Linked DNA regions of Krasilnikovia cinnamomea. The protein of the gene in region 2 binds, or shares a complex with, the protein of the main gene of each other region. Links are inferred from orthologs where the notes say so. Each region holds a gene or a part of one and is shown on either strand. Other genes may lie near its edges. The genes, in order: mfd and uvrA.

Region 1 (8,911 bases), 1.6 Mb from region 2 along the record:
GGTTGCGCAGCATGTGGTTGTTGTACTCGCGGTAGAACGACTCGACGCGCGCCGCGGGCCAGCCCGACGGGGCCGGTGCGATGCAGTAGAACGTCGGCACGTCGGCCGTCTCCAGCGGGCCGGGCGGATCGCAGTAGGCCACCGCGACACCTCGGGCGAACTCCGGCATCTCCTGGATCAGGCACTCGTCGTCCGGGATCGTCATCAGGTCGTGGGCGCGGACGAAGTCGGTGGCCTCGGTCATCGTCCGCTTCGCCAGCTCGACGATCGTGGCCCCGTCGGGGTGGTCGTCGGCCAGCCGATCCAGCGCCCGGCGCACCGTCTCGTCGGTGGCCGGGCCGCCGGTCAGCTCGGCCGCCACCGCGCGCAGCTCGGCGGCGACGTCGTCGAGGTTGCGCTCGGCGCGGGACAGGACCTCGGTCGCGGGCAGCTCCGTGTCGAGGGCGTGCCACAGCCGCGCCTCCCACAGCGGGCGCCCCAGCCGTGGGTCGCGCCCGGGCTCGCCACTGTCGAGCCTGTCCCCCAGCCAGCGGCCGAACTCGGCCAGGGCATCCAGGGCGGCGGCCGCCGCGGGCTCCACCACGGGGCGCAGCCCGGGCTCCTCGGCCAGCAATTCGGGAATCTCGGTGCGGATCAGGGCCGCCGAACCGGCGAACTGGCCGACCGCGGTCTCGGCGTGCAGCCGGGGCACGTCGCTGAGCACCGCGCGGGCGGTGGCGAGCGCGTCCGGGATGGCGGCCAGCCGGGCACCGAGGCTGCCGAGCCGCTCCGCCACCGGCGCGAACGGGCGGCTGATCAGGCTGTCGAGCAGCGGGCCGGGGTTGTGCCGCAGCGGATTCCACTCGTGCTCGCGCAGGTCGCGGAGCTCGAACAGGGCCCGCTCCACCCGCGCGCTGAGGATCGCGTGGTCGACCTGCTCCTGCGGGCCGAACTCGTCGGGATCGACACCGGACAGCGCGTCGGCCGCGTCGCGCAGCATGGTGACCCGCTCGGCGACCGCCCCGGGCGACAGGTCCGGCAGCCGGTCGTCGACGCGGTGATCCCCCGCCTGCGACGCCAGCATGGGGTCGTCGGCCAGGAGGGCATCGACGATGCGCTCGGCGAGCGGCACGAAATCCGACATGCCGAGAACCTACCCGGGCGGTCCGACGTTTCCGTTCTCCGCCGCCCGCACCGCGTCGGCGTACGCGAGGGTGGCGCGGCGCAGCGCGGCCTCCGCGTCCAGGCCGGCGGCGCGCGCGTCCGCCACGACCCGCAACAGCGCGGCACCCAGCTCCGCCTCCGCCCGCGCCGCGCCGCCCGGTGTGTCCTCCGGCGGCGTGGCTGCCGGATCGGGCTCCGGTGGCAGCGGGACGGCCAGCCCGGCGCGTTCGGCACGCCGGAGTATCTCGTCGGCCAGCGACAGGGCGGGCTGGCTGCGGGCCACACCGTCCAGGACGGAGCCGCGGGCCTTCTCGGCGCGCTTGATCCGTTCCCAGTTCTCGATGATCTCCTCGACGCCCGCGACCTGCTCGCCCGCGAACACGTGCGGGTTGCGCCGGATCATCTTGTCGACCAGGCCGCCCGCCACGTCGTCGACGCTCCAGCGGTGCTCCTCGGGCCCGTCCTCGGCCAGCCGGGCGTGCAACACGACCTGCAGCAGGACGTCGCCGAGCTCCTCGCGCAACGCGTCCGGGTCGCCGTCCACGATCGCGTCGTACGCCTCGTACGCCTCCTCCAGCAGGTACGGCGCGAGGCTGGTGTGGGTCTGCTGGCGCTTCCACGGGTCGCCCCCGGGCGAGACGAGCCGGTCCATCACCGCCACCGCGTCCAGCAGCCGGGCCCCCGGCGGATCCCAGGAGCCGTAGCAGAGTTCCAGCTCGGCCAGGGCGGGTTCGCGGGCGAGGCGCAACCCGAGCTGGCGGGCGAAGTCCTGGTCACCGCCCGGGCCGGAGAGCCAGACGACCGCCCCGCCGGAACCGGGTAGGGCCGCCAGCAGCGCCTCCGGGTCCGGCGGGAGCACGGTCACCGTGACCCCGGCGGCGCGCAGGGCGTCCGCCTGCTCGCTGTCGGCGGCGGTGCACACCGGGTGGGACCGGACGAGGTCCCACGCGGCGGCGCTGAGCAGCCCGGCGGGCAGCCGGGGCGAGGTCACCAGCAGGACGATGCGGGCGGTCACCGGCGGGCGCTCCAAGTGGTCGGCACGGCCGGGCGTCGCCGAGCGCCCCGGGCCTCAGGCAAGGTCGGTGACCGGCACGGCGTCCCCGCCCGCAGTACCGAAGGTCACCTCGATCAACGGCAGGTTCTCACCCTTGGGACCCTGGACGGTGTAGAGCGGCAGCGTCGGCACCGGGTAGCGGGGGTTCACCTTGATGTCGAGCGCGTCGATCCGAGGCTGCAACGCGTTGCGCAGGCCGATGAAGGGTGCCAGCGACTGCTTGTCCTGATCGGTGATGCTGGCCGCGAACTGCTCGAAGGTCGGGTTGCCCGGCAGCGGGCCAGCGGCGCTGAGCCGCTCGAAGATTCCGCGCATGTCCTCGTCGGTCACCGTCGCGGGCGCCGCCTTCTGCTTCAGCAGGGTCACCCACGCCTGGAACTCGGCGGCCAGGCCGACCAGCTCGGCGTCCGGCGAGAGGTTGAGCGACTGGGCGATCTCGGCGGCGGACTGCGCCGTCACGGTGAGGCCCTGGTCCTTGCCCACCTTGCGCAGCGCCTCCAGGCGGATCAGCAGGCTGCTGATGTCCTTGCGCTCGAACGGCATCTGCTTCTGGCCGGTCTGCGGATCCGGCTGCAGCCGCGCCTCGGTGTCGTCCCATACCCACTGCAGCTCCTGCTCGGTGACCACCTTGGCCGGGCCGAAGTACGACACCGCGTCCGGCGCCGACCGGCAGGCGGTCAGAGCGCTCACGGCAAGGGCGGCGACGGCGACGAAAGCGGCGAGTCGGCGAGCACGTGGCATGGTGAGAACTCTCTCATGCGGGGGCCGGAAAGCGCCGCCGACCCCCGCAGATCGGTCATGGGGAAACGGGTGCGGGCACCTCGCCCAGCACATCGGAGAGCAGCTGCGCGCACCACTGCAGCAGCGCCTGGTCGCGCAGCGGCTCGCCGCCCACCCGCCGGGTGCTCGGCCGGGGCACGCTGACCTGGTCGGTCGCCTGCTTGTAGACCGAATCCGGGTGGTAGCGCTTGAGCCGCAACTGCTTGGAGTCCGGCAGCGGCAGCGGGGAGAACCGCAGGTGCTTGCCCTGCACGGACACATCGGTCAGACCGTACGCGCGGGCCAGCAGCCGGAAGCGGGCCACCGCGATCAGGTTGGCGACCTGGGTCGGGGGCTCGCCGTACCGGTCGGTCATCTCGGCGACGACCTCGTCGAGGCGGGCGCCGTCGCGGGACTCGGCGAGCTTGCGGTACATCTCCAGGCGCAGCCGTTCCACCGAGATGTACTCCGTGGGCAGGTGCGCGTCGACCGGCAGGTCGATCTTGACTTCGGGCTCCTCCTCGGGCCGCTCGCCCTTGAACGCGCTGACCGCCTCGCCGACCATCCGCACGTACAGGTCGAAGCCGACGCCCTCGATGTGGCCGGACTGCTCGCCGCCGAGCAGGTTGCCCGCGCCGCGGATCTCCAGGTCCTTCATGGCCACGTACATGCCCGCGCCCAGCTCGGTGTGCTGGGCGATGGTGGCCAGCCGCTCGTGCGCCTGCTCGGTGAGCGGCTTCTCGCGCGGGTACAGGAAGTAGGAGTACGCGCGCTCGCGGCCCCGGCCGACCCGGCCCCGGATCTGGTGCAGCTGGGCCAGGCCGAGCAGGTCGGCGCGTTCCACGATGAGGGTGTTGGCGTTCGGGATGTCGATGCCGGACTCCACGATGGTCGTGCAGACCAGGACGTCAAACTCCTTCTCCCAGAAGCCGACCATCACCTTCTCCAGCGCGTCCTCGCCCAACTGCCCGTGCGCCACCGCGACCCGGGCCTCGGGCACCAGCTCGCGCAGCCGCCGGGCCGCCTTCTCGATGGACTCGACCCGGTTGTGCAGGTAGAACACCTGACCGTCGCGTAGCAGCTCGCGGTGGATGGCGGCGGCGACCTGCTTGTCGTCGTACGCCCCGACGAACGTGAGCACCGGATGCCGCTCCTCGGGCGGGGTGGCGATCGTGGACATCTCCCGGATGCCGGTGATCGCCATCTCCAGGGTGCGCGGGATCGGGGTGGCGGACATGGTGAGCACGTCCACGGAGGCGCGCAGCGTCTTCAGGTGCTCCTTGTGCTCGACGCCGAAGCGCTGCTCCTCGTCGACGATGACCATGCCCAGGTTCTTGAAGCGGGTCGCGTTCTGCAGCAGCCGGTGGGTCCCGATGACGATGTCGGCGGTGCCGTCGGCGGCCTGCTCCAGCGTCTGCTTCGCCTCCGTGGGCGTCTGGAAGCGGGACAGCTGGCGGACCGCCACGGGGAACTGGCTCATCCGCTCGGAGAACGTGTTGTAGTGCTGCTGGGCCAGCAGCGTCGTGGGCACCAGCACGGCGACCTGCTTGCCGTCCTGCACCGCCTTGAACGCGGCCCGCACCGCGATCTCGGTCTTGCCGTACCCGACGTCGCCGCAGATCAGCCTGTCCATCGGGACGGCCTGCTCCATGTCGTGCTTGACCTCGTGGATGGCGGCCAGCTGGTCCGGAGTCTCCGTGTACGGGAACGCGTCCTCCAGCTCCCGCTGCCACGGGGTGTCCGGCGCGAACGCGTGCCCCTTGGACGCCTGCCGGGCCGCGTACAGCTGGATCAGCTGGGCGGCGATCTCGCGGACGGCCTTGCGGGCCCGGGCCTTGGCCTTCTGCCAGTCGGAGCCGCCCATCTTGTGCAGGGTGGGCGACTCGCCGCCGACGTAGCGGGAAAGCTGGTCGAGCTGGTCGGTGGGGACGAACAGGCGGTCGCCGGGCTGGCCGCGCTTGCTCGGCGCGTACTCGATCACCAGGTACTCGCGGTCGGCGCCGTTGACCGTGCGCTGCACCAGCTCGATGTAGCGGCCGATGCCGTGCTGCTCGTGCACGACGTGGTCGCCCATCTTGAGCTCGAGCGGGTCGATGGTGTTGCGGCGGCGGCTGGGCATCTTGCGCATGTCCTTGGTGGACGCGCCGCGACCGCCGGTGATGTCGTTGCCCGTGATGACCGCGAGCTGCGAGCCGGGGTCGACGAAGCCGTGGTTGAGCGGGCCGCAGGTGACCAGCAGCTGACCCGGCTCGACCGGAACGGTCACCGCGTCGACCGGGGTGACCCCGAGCCCGGCGTCGCGCAGCAGCTCGGTGGCCCGCTGCGCGGTGCCGTGGCCCTCGAAGACCAGGGCGACGGCCCACTTCTGCCCGATCCACTGGCCCAGGTCGGCGGCGAGCCGGGCGGTGTCGCCGTGATACAGCGGCACGGGCTGGGCGGCCAGGCTGATCGCGTCCCCGGTGTCGGGGCTCACCTCGACCGGGGCGGACTCCAGCCACGGCGTGTCCGACTCCGGCGCCTCGTCCGCCTCGGCGAGGCCGAACGGGGAGATCGTCCACCAGGGCTGGCGCAGCGTGGCGGCGTGCGCGCGCACGTCGGCCAGGGTGCGGAAGGCGACCGCGCCGACGTCGATCGGGGCCTCGCCGCCGACCGCGGCGGCGGCCCAGCTGGCCTCCAGGAACTCGGCGGACGTACGGACCAGGTCGTGCGCGCGGGTGCGGATCCGCTCCGGGTCGCACAGCAGCACCTGGGTGCCGGTGGGCATGCAGTCCAGCAGCAGCTCCATGCTGTCCGCGCCGGCGGAATCTCCGGACAGCAGCGCGGGGGCCAGCGACTCCATGCCCTCGACCGGGATGCCCTCGGCCAGCTTGTCGAGGATCTCGGCCAGCTCGGGATGCTGGGCGGCCAGCGCGGCGGCCCGCTCGCGCACCTGCGGGGTGAGCAGCAGCTCCCGGCACGGCGGCGCGAACAGAGCGTCGACCGGGTCGATGGTGCGCTGGTCGGCCACCGCGAACGTACGGATCTCCTCGACCTCGTCGCCCCAGAACTCGACCCGCGACGGGTGCTCGTCGGTGGGCGGGAAGACGTCCAGGATGCCGCCGCGCACCGCGAACTCGCCGCGCTTGGTGACCAGGTCGACCCGGGCGTACGCCAGGTCGGACAGCCGCCGGGCGACGTCCTCCAGCTCGGCGGACCCGCCCGCCGCCAGCTCCACGGGGGCCAGCTCGCCCAGGCCCTTGAGCTGCGGCTGGAGCAGGCTGCGCACCGGCGCCACCACGACCGACAGCGGACCGGTGTCGGGGTGGGCGAGGCGGCGCAGCACCGCGAGGCGGCGCCCGACCGTGTCGGAGCGCGGCGACAGCCGCTCGTGCGGCAGCGTCTCCCAGGACGGGAACACCTCGACCCGGTCGGGGTCGAGCAGGCCGCGCAGCGCGTCGGCGAGGTCGTCGGCCTCGCGGCTGGTCGCGGTGACGGCCAGGACCGGGCGTTCGGCACCGCCGGCGTCGGCGGGCGCCGCTACGGCCGCCACGACGAACGGGCGCAGCGCCGCCGGGGCGGTCAGGTCGAGGGCGTCCGCGTCGACGCCGCCCTTGCGGGCCAGGTCGCGCGCACGGGAAAGGCCACGGTCGCGCAGGGCGGCCGGGATCAGGCCGGCGAGTTGCATGAACGCTCCTTGGGCTGCGTTGTCCGGGCGGAAGGCACGCCGGATGCCCCCGGTCGTCCGGTAGGACGGGGGTTCGCGACCCTCAGGATAGTCCGGGCCACCGACACGGCCGGGCCCCGACCGGGTCGCACACCCCGTCCGACATAAGCCTTCTGACACGCCCAAGACTCGCGAACCGGTCTGGGGACCACGTCTGGGGAGGCGATGTGCGGGTTCTGCTGCTGGTGTCGGCGTTCAACGGGCTCAGTCAGCGCGCGTGGTGCGCGCTGACCGAGGCCGGTCACGACGTGGGGGTGCTGCTGGCGACCGGACCCGAGGAGATCGTCGACGGGGTCCGGTCCGCGCAGCCGGAACTCGTGCTCTGCCCGTACCTGAAGCACCGGGTGCCCGCGGAGGTCTGGCAGAACTGGCGGACGGTGATCATCCACCCGGGTCCGGTCGGCGACCGGGGCCCGTCGTCGCTGGACTGGGCGATCAGCGAGGGCGCCACCACCTGGGGGGTCACCGCGCTGCAGGCGGTCGAGGAGATGGACGCAGGGCCGGTCTGGGCGCACCGGAGCTTCCCGGTGCCGGGCCCGCCGCCGCGCAAGTCCGCGCTGTACTCGGGCCCGGTCGCGGACGCCGCGCTGGAGTGCATCACCGAGGTGCTGGCCAAGGCCGCCGACCCGGACTTCACCCCGACGCCCGCGCAGGACCTGGCCGAGGCCCGCACGCGGCCGCTGATGACCCAGTCCGACCGGGCCTTCGACTGGACCGAGCCGACCGAGCACATCGTGCGGCACATCCGCGCCGCCGACGGCTTTCCAGGGGTACGCACGGAGGTGGCCGGACTGGCCGTGTTCGCCTACGACGCGCATCCCGGGCTGGCCCTGGGCACGCGGCCCGGTGCGGTGCTGGCCCGCCGCCAGGGCGCCGTGCTGGTCGGCACCGGTGACGGGGCGGTGTGGCTCGGGCACCTGCGGGCGGCCGAGGCCGGGACGGGGCCCGCGTTCAAGCTGCCCGCCACGAGCCTGCTGCGGCATCGGATCAGCGGGGTGCCGCATGCGCCCGTGGGTCCCTGCGGCGACGCGGAGCAGCCGTCGTACCGGCAGATCCGGTACCGGCGCACCGGCGTCGTGGGCTGGCTCGTGTTCGACTTCTACAACGGTGCGATGTCCACCGCGCACTGCCGCCGCCTGCGCGCCGCGCTGCGGCACGCCGCCGGCCAGGACACCCGGGTGCTGGTGCTGCGCGGCGGCACGGAAGCCTTCAGCAACGGAATCCACCTCAACATCACCGAGGCCGCCGCCGACCCGGCCGGGACCGCGTGGGCCAACATCAAGGCCATCAACGAGGTGTGCCGGGAGATCATCGGCTGCACCCGGCAGACCGTGGTAGCGGCGTACGCGGGCAGCGCGGGCGCGGGCGGAGCCATGCTCGGCCTCGGCGCGGACGTGGTCGCCGCGCGGGCCGGGATCGTGCTCAACCCGTACTACGACATCGGGCTCTACGGCTCCGAGCTGCACACCTTCACCCTGCCCCGGCGCGTCGGCGCCGAAACGGCCCGGCAGTTGCTGGAGCGGCGGCTGCCGGTCAGCGCGGAACGGGCCGCCACACTGGGTCTGGTCGACGAGGTCGGACCGCGGCACCCGCAGGCGTACACCGAGTGGCTGACCGAGCTGGCGCAGCGGCTGGCCGATCCCCGGGCGGCCCGGGCCCGGCGGGCGGCCAAGGCCGGGGCGCTGGCCGCCGAGCCGGTGCCGCTGGACGCGTACGAGGCGCAGGAGCTGGCCGAGATGAGCCGCGACATGTTCGCGGACCGGTCCGGCTTCGCCGCCGCGCGGCGCGCCTTCGTCACCAAGGCCGCCCCGGAGGGCACCCCGCAACGGCTGGCGGCGCGGCCCGCGGAACCGGCGCGGGGAGCCCGGTTGTCCCGCCAGCGGTCCGCCGCCGACGACGCGCCCGGGACCCGCGTGCGCCCCGCCGTACCCATGTCGGCCTGACACCCATGTCGGCCTGACACCCATGTCGGCCTGACACCCATGTCGGCCTGACCCGGAAAGGCGCCCGGGCGGGCCCGAGGTCGTCGCCTCGGACCCGCCCGGGGTCACCGCCTACACATCAGTCGAGGCCGTACACCGACGGCACCGTCAGGGTGCGCTCCTGCGGGGTGCCGCCCAGGATGACCTTCCGCAGCGAGGTGTTGTTCGTGGTGCTGGACTCGGCGAGCTTGTTCTCCGGGTTCGCCTTCACCTCGATGTAGTACGTGCCGTTCGGCAGGTCGGTCACCTCGAACGACTGGCCCGGCCGGG
Region 2 (7,799 bases):
GATGTCATGGCCGAAGACCTTGAGAAGCTCCCGCAGATGTTCCTCGGCGGCCGCGCGGGCATGGGGATCGAGCATCACGTCAGGGCCTCATTCATCGCCGCCGAAACCTGGTCCAGAGCGGCGGGCACGGCAACGCCGCCGGCCTCGTCGAGCGCTTCCTGGCGTTCGACACAGGTGCCGCAGGTGCCGCAGTGCTCGTCGCCACCCTTGTAGCACGACCAGGTGTCGCGATAATCGACGCCGATGGCGTTGCCGATGGCGACGATCTCTGTCTTCGAGATGTGTTTGAACGGCGAGAGCACCCGGATGCCGCCATACGTGGCCAAGCGGGCCGCGACGTCCAGTGCCTCGACGAAGGCGGGGCGGCAGTCGGGATAGATGGTGTGGTCGCCGGTGTGGTTGGCTATCGCGACCGCGTCGTAGTGAAGGTTTTCGGCATAGCCGATGGCGACGGCCAGCATGATCATATTTCGGTTGGGCACCACGGTGATCTTCATGGACTCCTCGGCATAGTGGCCGTCGGGCACCGCCACGTCCGCATTGGTGAGTGCCGACTCGCTCAGCAGACAGGTGAGGGAATCCAGCGAAACGATCGTGTAGGGAACGCCCAGATCCGCCGCCATCTTCGAGGCGAATTGGAGCTCCTTCTTGTGTCGCTGCCCGTAGTCGAATCCGATGGTCCGCAACTCGTGCCCGCCACGGCTCAAGTACCGCAGCAGGGTGGCGGAATCCATTCCGCCGGAGAAGGTCTGTACAATCCGTGCCATTACTACACCCCTTGTTTGTCTCCCCAAATCTCAATGTGCAGGCGGGTCGTCAGGTTGAATCGATGGACCTTGCACAGCTCGGCAAGCCGTGGTAGGCGAGCCCGAATTTCCTCGGGCGTGCGGCCTTCCGGCATGATCCAAATCCGGGCGGGCTGAAGGCCCAGATTCGCCGGGCCGACCAGACGCAGTAGGTCCGCCTCGTCCTTTTCGCCGGCGATCACGAACTTGAAAACGGCATTTGGTAATCCACCGAATCGGCTCAGGGCTGCTGGATTCAACGCTCTACCAGGAGAATTCCGCGCACCGGAGAGTTTGGGTGAGACGTTCCACTGATCGACGAGGACTTCCATCCCGGTGCGCCGGCCCAGGATGCTGTACATTCTCGGTTCGATGGTGCCGTTCGTTTCGACCTCGACTATGACACCGGGGTGGGTGGATTTAAGGTTGACCAGCATCTCGGTCAGCGACTTTTGTTGCAGCATCGGCTCGCCGCCGGTCAACACGATTCGAGTGCTGCCGGTGGACCCGATACGCTCGGCCAGGTCCGCAGGGGCAATTCGCGTTTGACTCGCGCGGCGTGAATAGAGCTGTCCGTCGGCATGCACGGCGGCCTTGGCCGAGCTGAAGACCCAGGTGTAAGGCGTGTCGCACCAGCTGCATTCCAGATTGCAGCCGGATGTTCGGACGAACAGGGCGGGTCGGCCGACGCTCGCGCCTTCCCCCTGCACGGTGTAGAAGATCTCCGGCCCTCCGTCGAGGACAGCTAGGTTCAGTTCAGACTTGGTCGTTACCATCATTTCCCCGCACCGTGACATACACCGTGTTGTCCGGACCTTTGTATCCCTCGGCAAGGGCGACAGTGATGCTCGTACACGGGACTTGCCTGGTATGAAGAACGCCGCTGATGAGCTCTACGATGAACAGGGCAATGTTTTCCGCGGTCGCCTCTTTGGCGTTCGCGCCGTAATGGTCGTCGAACACCTCGTTGACGTATCGGTGATCGAGTCTCCCACCGATCGCGTCCTTCAGCTCCTTGAAGTCGATCGTCATCCCATGGCGGGAATTGTCGATTACCTCCACCCTGATCAGTGCATGGTAGGTGTGCCCGTGCAAACGTGCGCACTTCTTGCTGACCAGATCAACCGAATCCGGAAGCTGATGCGCCGCATCGAAGAAGACCGGTGTTGCGAGTTCGAACATCTGCCGGATACTTGCCATCGGCCCTCCCTTGCGCCGTACCGTCACCGGCGGCGAGAGAAACCCGCGCCAGCATTGATCATGCCATCCATGGAACTGCAACTGCGCAGACAGTATCTGTTCTTCCGGGACAGATCATGATTCGATGATCTGGAAGCCGGAAGATCAGAACGGGATTGTTTGAGGCGAATCGCCTGCAATGCATGTCGACGCGCAGCCATAAGTCGGATCGGCGTGACTGCGCCGATCGGAAACCTATGTCGCATAGCGTGTGGGGACGACACTGCACCCGCCTCAACGCGAGGCTAGGCGCATACGCACCGTATGCTCGGTAGTCGACGGGCGTCAAGGTGGCTGGTATGCCAAGGTATTCTCCGGCGTCGCAGCCAACAAGATGATCGCCTCATGCGCACGTCATCGGGTCGGGCCGAGGGTCAAGTTCTAGCCATTAGCCCGGGTGATTCACGGTGATCATCGTTTGGCGGGTCCGATCGGCGTGTGAATAGACGAAAGCGCCGCTCTGGCAGGGGAAACTTGTGATTGCGACATCTACAGGTTTCGCTGCCAGGGAGGCACTTCCGGCGTGCAATCTGCGGCGTGGTCGAAGGAACTGCGGGTCACCGCGGACGGGACTGGTGTGGTGTCGCATGTCGGCACGGCGTTGCTGCGGATGCTCGTGGACGGGGCCGGGCTGACCGGCGCCCTGTCCGCTGCGCTGGCCCGGACCGGCGTGTTCCCGGTTCATGACCGGGGCCGGGTTCTGGTCGATTTGGCCGTGATGATCGCCGACGGCGGTAAACGATCTGCGACATCGACGTGCTGCGCCACCAGGGCGAGGTGCTCGGGCCGGTCGCCTCGAACACCACCGTGTGGTGGGCTCTGGACGAGATCGGCCCTGCCCAGCTACGCCGGATCGCGGTGGCGAGGGCGACCGCCGCCGACCACCTGGGGCCCGATCGGAGGGGTGCGTGTAGCGATCCAGCGTGGTCGAGATCTGCTCATGTCCCATGACGCGGGCGAAGTCGTTCAACGGCATGCCATCCGACACGAGCCACCTGGCGTACGAGTGGACGTATCCGTGGTAGGCGAGCAGCGCAGCGTGCTCGGCGGCGCCGCCCAGCTGCGCCCACGGATCATCGAGGCGATCGAGCACGGCATGAAGCGCTGACGGCCGGGGAGGTCGCCCGCTCAGGAGCGTTCGAGGCGGCGCGCCAGATAGCGCCCGGTCGCGCTGTCCCCTGCCTCGGCGATCGTGGCGGGAGGGCCGGTCGCGACGATCCGGCCGCCCGCGTCCCCACCGCCCGGGCCGAGGTCGATGACCCAGTCTGCGCCGGCGATCGTGTCCAGGTCGTGCTCGACCAGGACGACGGTGTTGCCGGCGTCGACGAGCCGGTGCAGTTGCCGCAGCAGCAGCGCGATGTCCGCGGGGTGCAGCCCCGCGGTCGGCTCGTCAAGCAGGTAGAGCGCGTGGCCGCGGCGGGCCCGCTGCAACTCGGTGGCGAGCTTGATGCGCTGGGCCTCGCCACCGCTGAGCTCGGTCGCCGGCTGGCCCAGCCGCAGGTAGCCCAGCCCCACTTCCCGGAGCGTCTCGAGGCTCCGGGAGGCGGCCGGGACGTCGGCGAGGAACTTGGCGGCGTCGTCGACGGACATCGCCAGCACGTCGGCGATGTTCTTGCCGCGGTAGGTCACCTCCAGCGTCTCCGCTTGGTACCGCGCGCCGTGGCAGGCCGGGCACGGCGCGTACGTCCCGGGCAGGAACAGCAGTTCGACCGCGACGAATCCCTCGCCCTGGCAGGTCTCGCACCGCCCCTCCGCGACGTTGAAGGAGAACCGCCCGGCCGCGGATCCGCGCGCCTGCGCCTCGTCCGTCGCCGCGTACAGTTTGCGCACCGCGTCGAACATCCCGGTGTAGGTGGCCAGATTGGACCGGGGCGTGCGGCCGATGGGCCGCTGGTCGACCCGGACCAGCCGGTCGAACGAGTCGAGCCCCGCCGCGTCGCGCACGTCGATGTCGAGCTCCGCCTCGTCGGGCTCGTCGCTCGCCAGCCCGAGGTGGCCGCGCACGACCTCGGCGAGCACCTGCGTGACCAGCGTCGACTTTCCGGAACCGGACACCCCGGTCACCGCGGTCAGCACCCGCAGCGGCACGTCGACGGACACGCCGTGCAGGTTGTGGCGGGAGACGCCGCGCAGGTGCAGCCACCCCTGGGGCGTACGCGGGCGATGGTCGAGCGGCTCGGCACGGCCGAAGAGGTACCGGCTGGTGGCCGACTCCTCGACCTGTTCGAGGCCGGGGACCGGACCGCTGTACAGCACACGTCCGCCGCTCTCGCCCGCGCCGGGGCCGATGTCGACCACCCAGTCCGCCCGCCGGACCACGTCCATGTCGTGCTCCACGACGAACAGCGAGTTGCCCGCCGCCTTCAGCCGGTCCAGCACGTCCAGCAGCGGCTCCGCGTCGGCCGGGTGCAGGCCCACGGAGGGCTCGTCGAGCACGTAGACGACCCCGAACAGCCCTGAACGCAACTGGGTGGCGATACGCAGGCGCTGCGCCTCGCCGGGCGACAGCGTCGTCGAGCGGCGCCCGAGGCTGAGGTACCCCAGGCCGAGGCCGAGCAGCACCTCGACGCGCGCGACCAGGTCGGCACAGAGCCGCACCGCGACCTCGGTCGTCTCCCCGGACCGTGCGGTGGGCGTGGCAGCCCCGGCCCCGGACAACCCCGCGGCGGGCCGCAGGAGCGCCACGACGGCGGTGAGGGGCATCGCGTTGACGTCGGCGATGGTGCGGCCGGCGAAGGTCACCGCGAGCGCCTCCGGGCGCAGGCCGCTGCCGTGGCACACCGGGCAGGGCACGCTCCGGACGAACCGCATCGCCCGCTCGCGCATCCGGTCGCTCTTGGAGTCGGCGAGCACGTGCATAACGTGCCGACGGGCGCTCCAGAACTTCCCGTAGTAGCCGCTGTCGATGCGGTCAGGCTCGGGCGCGACGAGGACGGACGGCTGCTCGTCGGTGTAGAGCAGCCAGTCCCGGTCCTTCTTCCTGAGCTTGCGCCACGGTCTGTCGATGTCGATCCCCAGGCCGCTCACGACGCTGCGCAGGTTGGCGCCCTGCCAGGCGCCCGGCCAGGCCGCGATGGCGCCGTCGCGGATGCTCAGCGACGGGTCCGGGACGAGCAGGTCCTCGGCGACGTCGTGCACGACGCCCAGTCCGTGACACCGTGGGCAGGCGCCGGCCGCGGTGTTGGGGGAGAACGCCTCGGCCTCCAGCCGCGGTGCGTCCGGCGGGTAGGTCCCGGCGCGCGAGTAGAGCATCCGCAGCAGGTTGGACAGCGTGGTGATGGTGCCGACCGTCGACCGCGAACTGGGTGCCCCGCGACGTTGTTGCAGGGCCACGGCCGGGGGCAGGCCGGTGATTTCCTGTACGTGCGGCGCACCGACTTGCTGCAGCAGCCGGCGGGCGTACGGCGCGACGGACTCGAAGTACCGGCGCTGCGCCTCGGCGTAGAGGGTGCCGAAGGCCAGCGAGGACTTGCCCGAACCGGAGACGCCGGTGAAGGCGACCATGGCATCGCGGGGAACGTTGACGTCGACGTTCCGGAGGTTGTTCTCGGCGGCACCCCGGACCCGCACGAAATGGTCGTTAGCGTCATTTTTCACCAGGTCTGCTTACCCTGTTCCGCGGCGCCGAATCATCGCGTCAGCCCTGCTGGATCAGCCAGGCCCCGCCGATCCCGCCAAGCGCGGCCAGCAGGAACAGCACAGCGAGCGGACGACGGTCACGCCCGGCGCCGTACCCGGACGTGACCCGCCGCGATGGTCACGACGTGCTGTGGTTCCTAGCCTTCGGGGATCGTCACGGTACAAATGAGCAGGTCCTGAACAGTCCGAACTGCGCTCCCGGGGGGAGGTTGGTTGAGGCCACGGTCCAGCCGCCGAAGGCGTTGGCCGTCGCCTCGGGGTTGTTCGCCGACGTGAACGCCTGGATCTGGTCGACGACGATCCAGCCCGACCAGGTCGCGCCGCCGTCGAAGGACGAGTTGCGCCAGATGGGACGGCTGCCTGTACGGTCTTCACCACCTCGGACGAACGCCACCAGCTCGCCCGAGCTGGTCACCGCGGCTCCCGGTTCGGAGACCGCGCCGTTCGGCGGTGCCCCCAGGGGGTAGTACGAGCCCCACGACGAGCCGTTGTACGAAATTCCGTACACTTTGGAGTCGAGTCCCCGCACGAATACGTCGATCCCCGGCCCGCGCTTCACCGCCACCGGATCGACTGCGAACCGGCCACCGAGTCCGACCCAGCCGCTCCAGGTGGACCCGATCCGCTCCACGTAGTAGAGGTCGTTGGCTTGGCCGCGGGTGAACACGCCGACGTGTCCCGGCCCGGTGGAGACGGCGATCGGGGAGGACGTGAGCACGCCGCCGAGACTGGTGTGCGGCCCCCAGACGCCATTCACGTACTCCAGGTACCACAGCTGCTTGTTGGTGCCCCGATAGAAGGCGATGAGGTGCCCGGGCCGGGTCGACACCAGCTCCGGGTTCCAGGTCAGCACGCCGCCAAGGTTCTGCCAGCCGGTTGAGGCGCCGTTGTCGAACTGCATGACGTACAGCGCCTCGTCGCCACCTCGCACGGCGACCGCCGAGTGTCCCGCCCCCCAGGAGGTTGCCACCGGTTCGGAGCGTGCGAAACCGCCCAGGTTCTGGAGGTTGTTCAGGGCGGACGTCCGCGGGTCGATCTCAAAGCGGACGACGTTGCTGCCTGAGCCAGTTTTGTAGTGTTCGACTGACCCGTTCGGCATCGCAACCAACGCGGGGTCCTTCTGATCGGCTCCCCCGACCTCTCGACAGCTGAGGTTCGGGGCTGCGGTCGCGGTGCCTGGGGCCAGCAGGGTGGCGAGTAGCCCCACGACCACGGGCAAGATCGTTCTTTTGGTACGCACATCTCCTCCTTGTCGACGGCGATGGCGACGATCGGTGAAGGCCGTACCCGGTCGCCACTTCCGAGGTGGAGCCTGACCCCCCAGGGCAGTCAGAAATGTTGCGGATGTGTTGTGGTCACCGAGATGCCGGCTCTACGGTGCACTGTTCCGCGGACTGGGCAGGAACGGGTGGCGACGTGGATTTCCGGGTCTTGGGGCCGATCCGCCTGCACACGGCCGGCGGGTCCATCGGGTTCGGCGAGCCGCGGCGGCAGGCGGTGCTCGCCGTGCTGCTGTTCGAGGCGGGCCGCACAGTCGATGTCGACGTGCTGGTGGACCGGGTCTGGGGCGAGTCCCCGCCCAGGCAGGTCCGCCGCTCGTTGCAGGCCCACATCACCCGGATCCGGCGCGCGCTCGAGCAGGCCGACCCCGGCAGCACGTACGTGGCCCGGGAAGCGGGCGGATACCGCCTGGTGGTCCGGCCCGAGCAGGTCGACGTGCACCGGTTCCGAAACGCGCTTCGCAACCACCCCACCGACGCCGCCACGCTGCGGTCCGCGCTCTCCCTCTGGTACGGCGAACCACTGGCCGGTTTGCGCGGGCACTGGGTGGAACGAACCCGGCGCACCTTGCGCGAAGAGCACGCGGCCGCCGTCGTGGCGTGGGCCGAAGCCGAGATCCGGGGTGGTGGTGCGGCGTCCACCATCACCCAGCTGACCGAACTCACCGACGAGTATCCATTACGGGAGACCGCCGCCGCGGCGTTGATGCGCGCCCTCTATGCCGTCGACCGTGGTGCCGACGCGCTCGCCCAGTATGAGCGGACGCGCCGGGTGTTACGCGAGGAACTCGGTGCGGATCCCGGCCCCGAACTCGCAGCCGTGCACGGGGCGATACTGCGCCACGACCCACGGCTG

What was found.
Region 1: the proteins of uvrA (region 2) and mfd are in contact, whole or in part, in a crystal structure (PDB 4DFC), measured with the Escherichia coli proteins. The link is inferred for Krasilnikovia cinnamomea from one-to-one orthologs.

Annotation. Positions count from the first base shown.
Region 1 is NZ_SHKY01000001.1:4,295,980-4,304,890, reverse strand. Bases 2,794-7,017 are described here. They hold mfd (transcription-repair coupling factor), read right to left. Parts: upstream 6,621-7,017; coding sequence 2,994-6,620; downstream 2,794-2,993. Other genes in these bases: EV385_RS19505 (hydrogenase maturation protein), read left to right, coding at 6,827-7,017; EV385_RS19515 (hypothetical protein), read right to left, coding at 2,794-2,938. Also shown: EV385_RS19525 (DUF885 domain-containing protein), read right to left, coding at 1-1,123; EV385_RS19520 (nucleoside triphosphate pyrophosphohydrolase), read right to left, coding at 1,133-2,158; more of EV385_RS19515, read right to left, coding at 2,213-2,793; more of EV385_RS19505, read left to right, coding at 7,018-8,602; EV385_RS19500 (lysyl oxidase family protein), read right to left, coding at 8,721-8,911. UniProt on the Escherichia coli protein: Couples transcription and DNA repair by recognizing RNA polymerase (RNAP) stalled at DNA lesions. Mediates ATP-dependent release of RNAP and its truncated transcript from the DNA, and recruitment of nucleotide excision repair machinery to the damaged site.
Region 2 is NZ_SHKY01000001.1:2,723,491-2,731,289, forward strand. What follows is about bases 2,888-5,999. They hold uvrA (excinuclease ABC subunit UvrA), read right to left. Parts: upstream 5,622-5,999; coding sequence 3,153-5,621; downstream 2,888-3,152. Other genes in these bases: EV385_RS12245 (DUF8189 domain-containing protein), read right to left, coding at 5,818-5,999. In the rest of the region: folE (GTP cyclohydrolase I), read right to left, coding at 1-75; 7-cyano-7-deazaguanine synthase QueC, read right to left, coding at 75-767; EV385_RS12220 (7-carboxy-7-deazaguanine synthase QueE), read right to left, coding at 770-1,564; EV385_RS12225 (6-pyruvoyl trahydropterin synthase family protein), read right to left, coding at 1,542-1,985; more of EV385_RS12245, read right to left, coding at 6,000-6,762; EV385_RS12250 (AfsR/SARP family transcriptional regulator), read left to right, coding at 7,080-7,799. UniProt on the Escherichia coli protein: The UvrABC repair system catalyzes the recognition and processing of DNA lesions. UvrA is an ATPase and a DNA-binding protein. A damage recognition complex composed of 2 UvrA and 2 UvrB subunits scans DNA for abnormalities.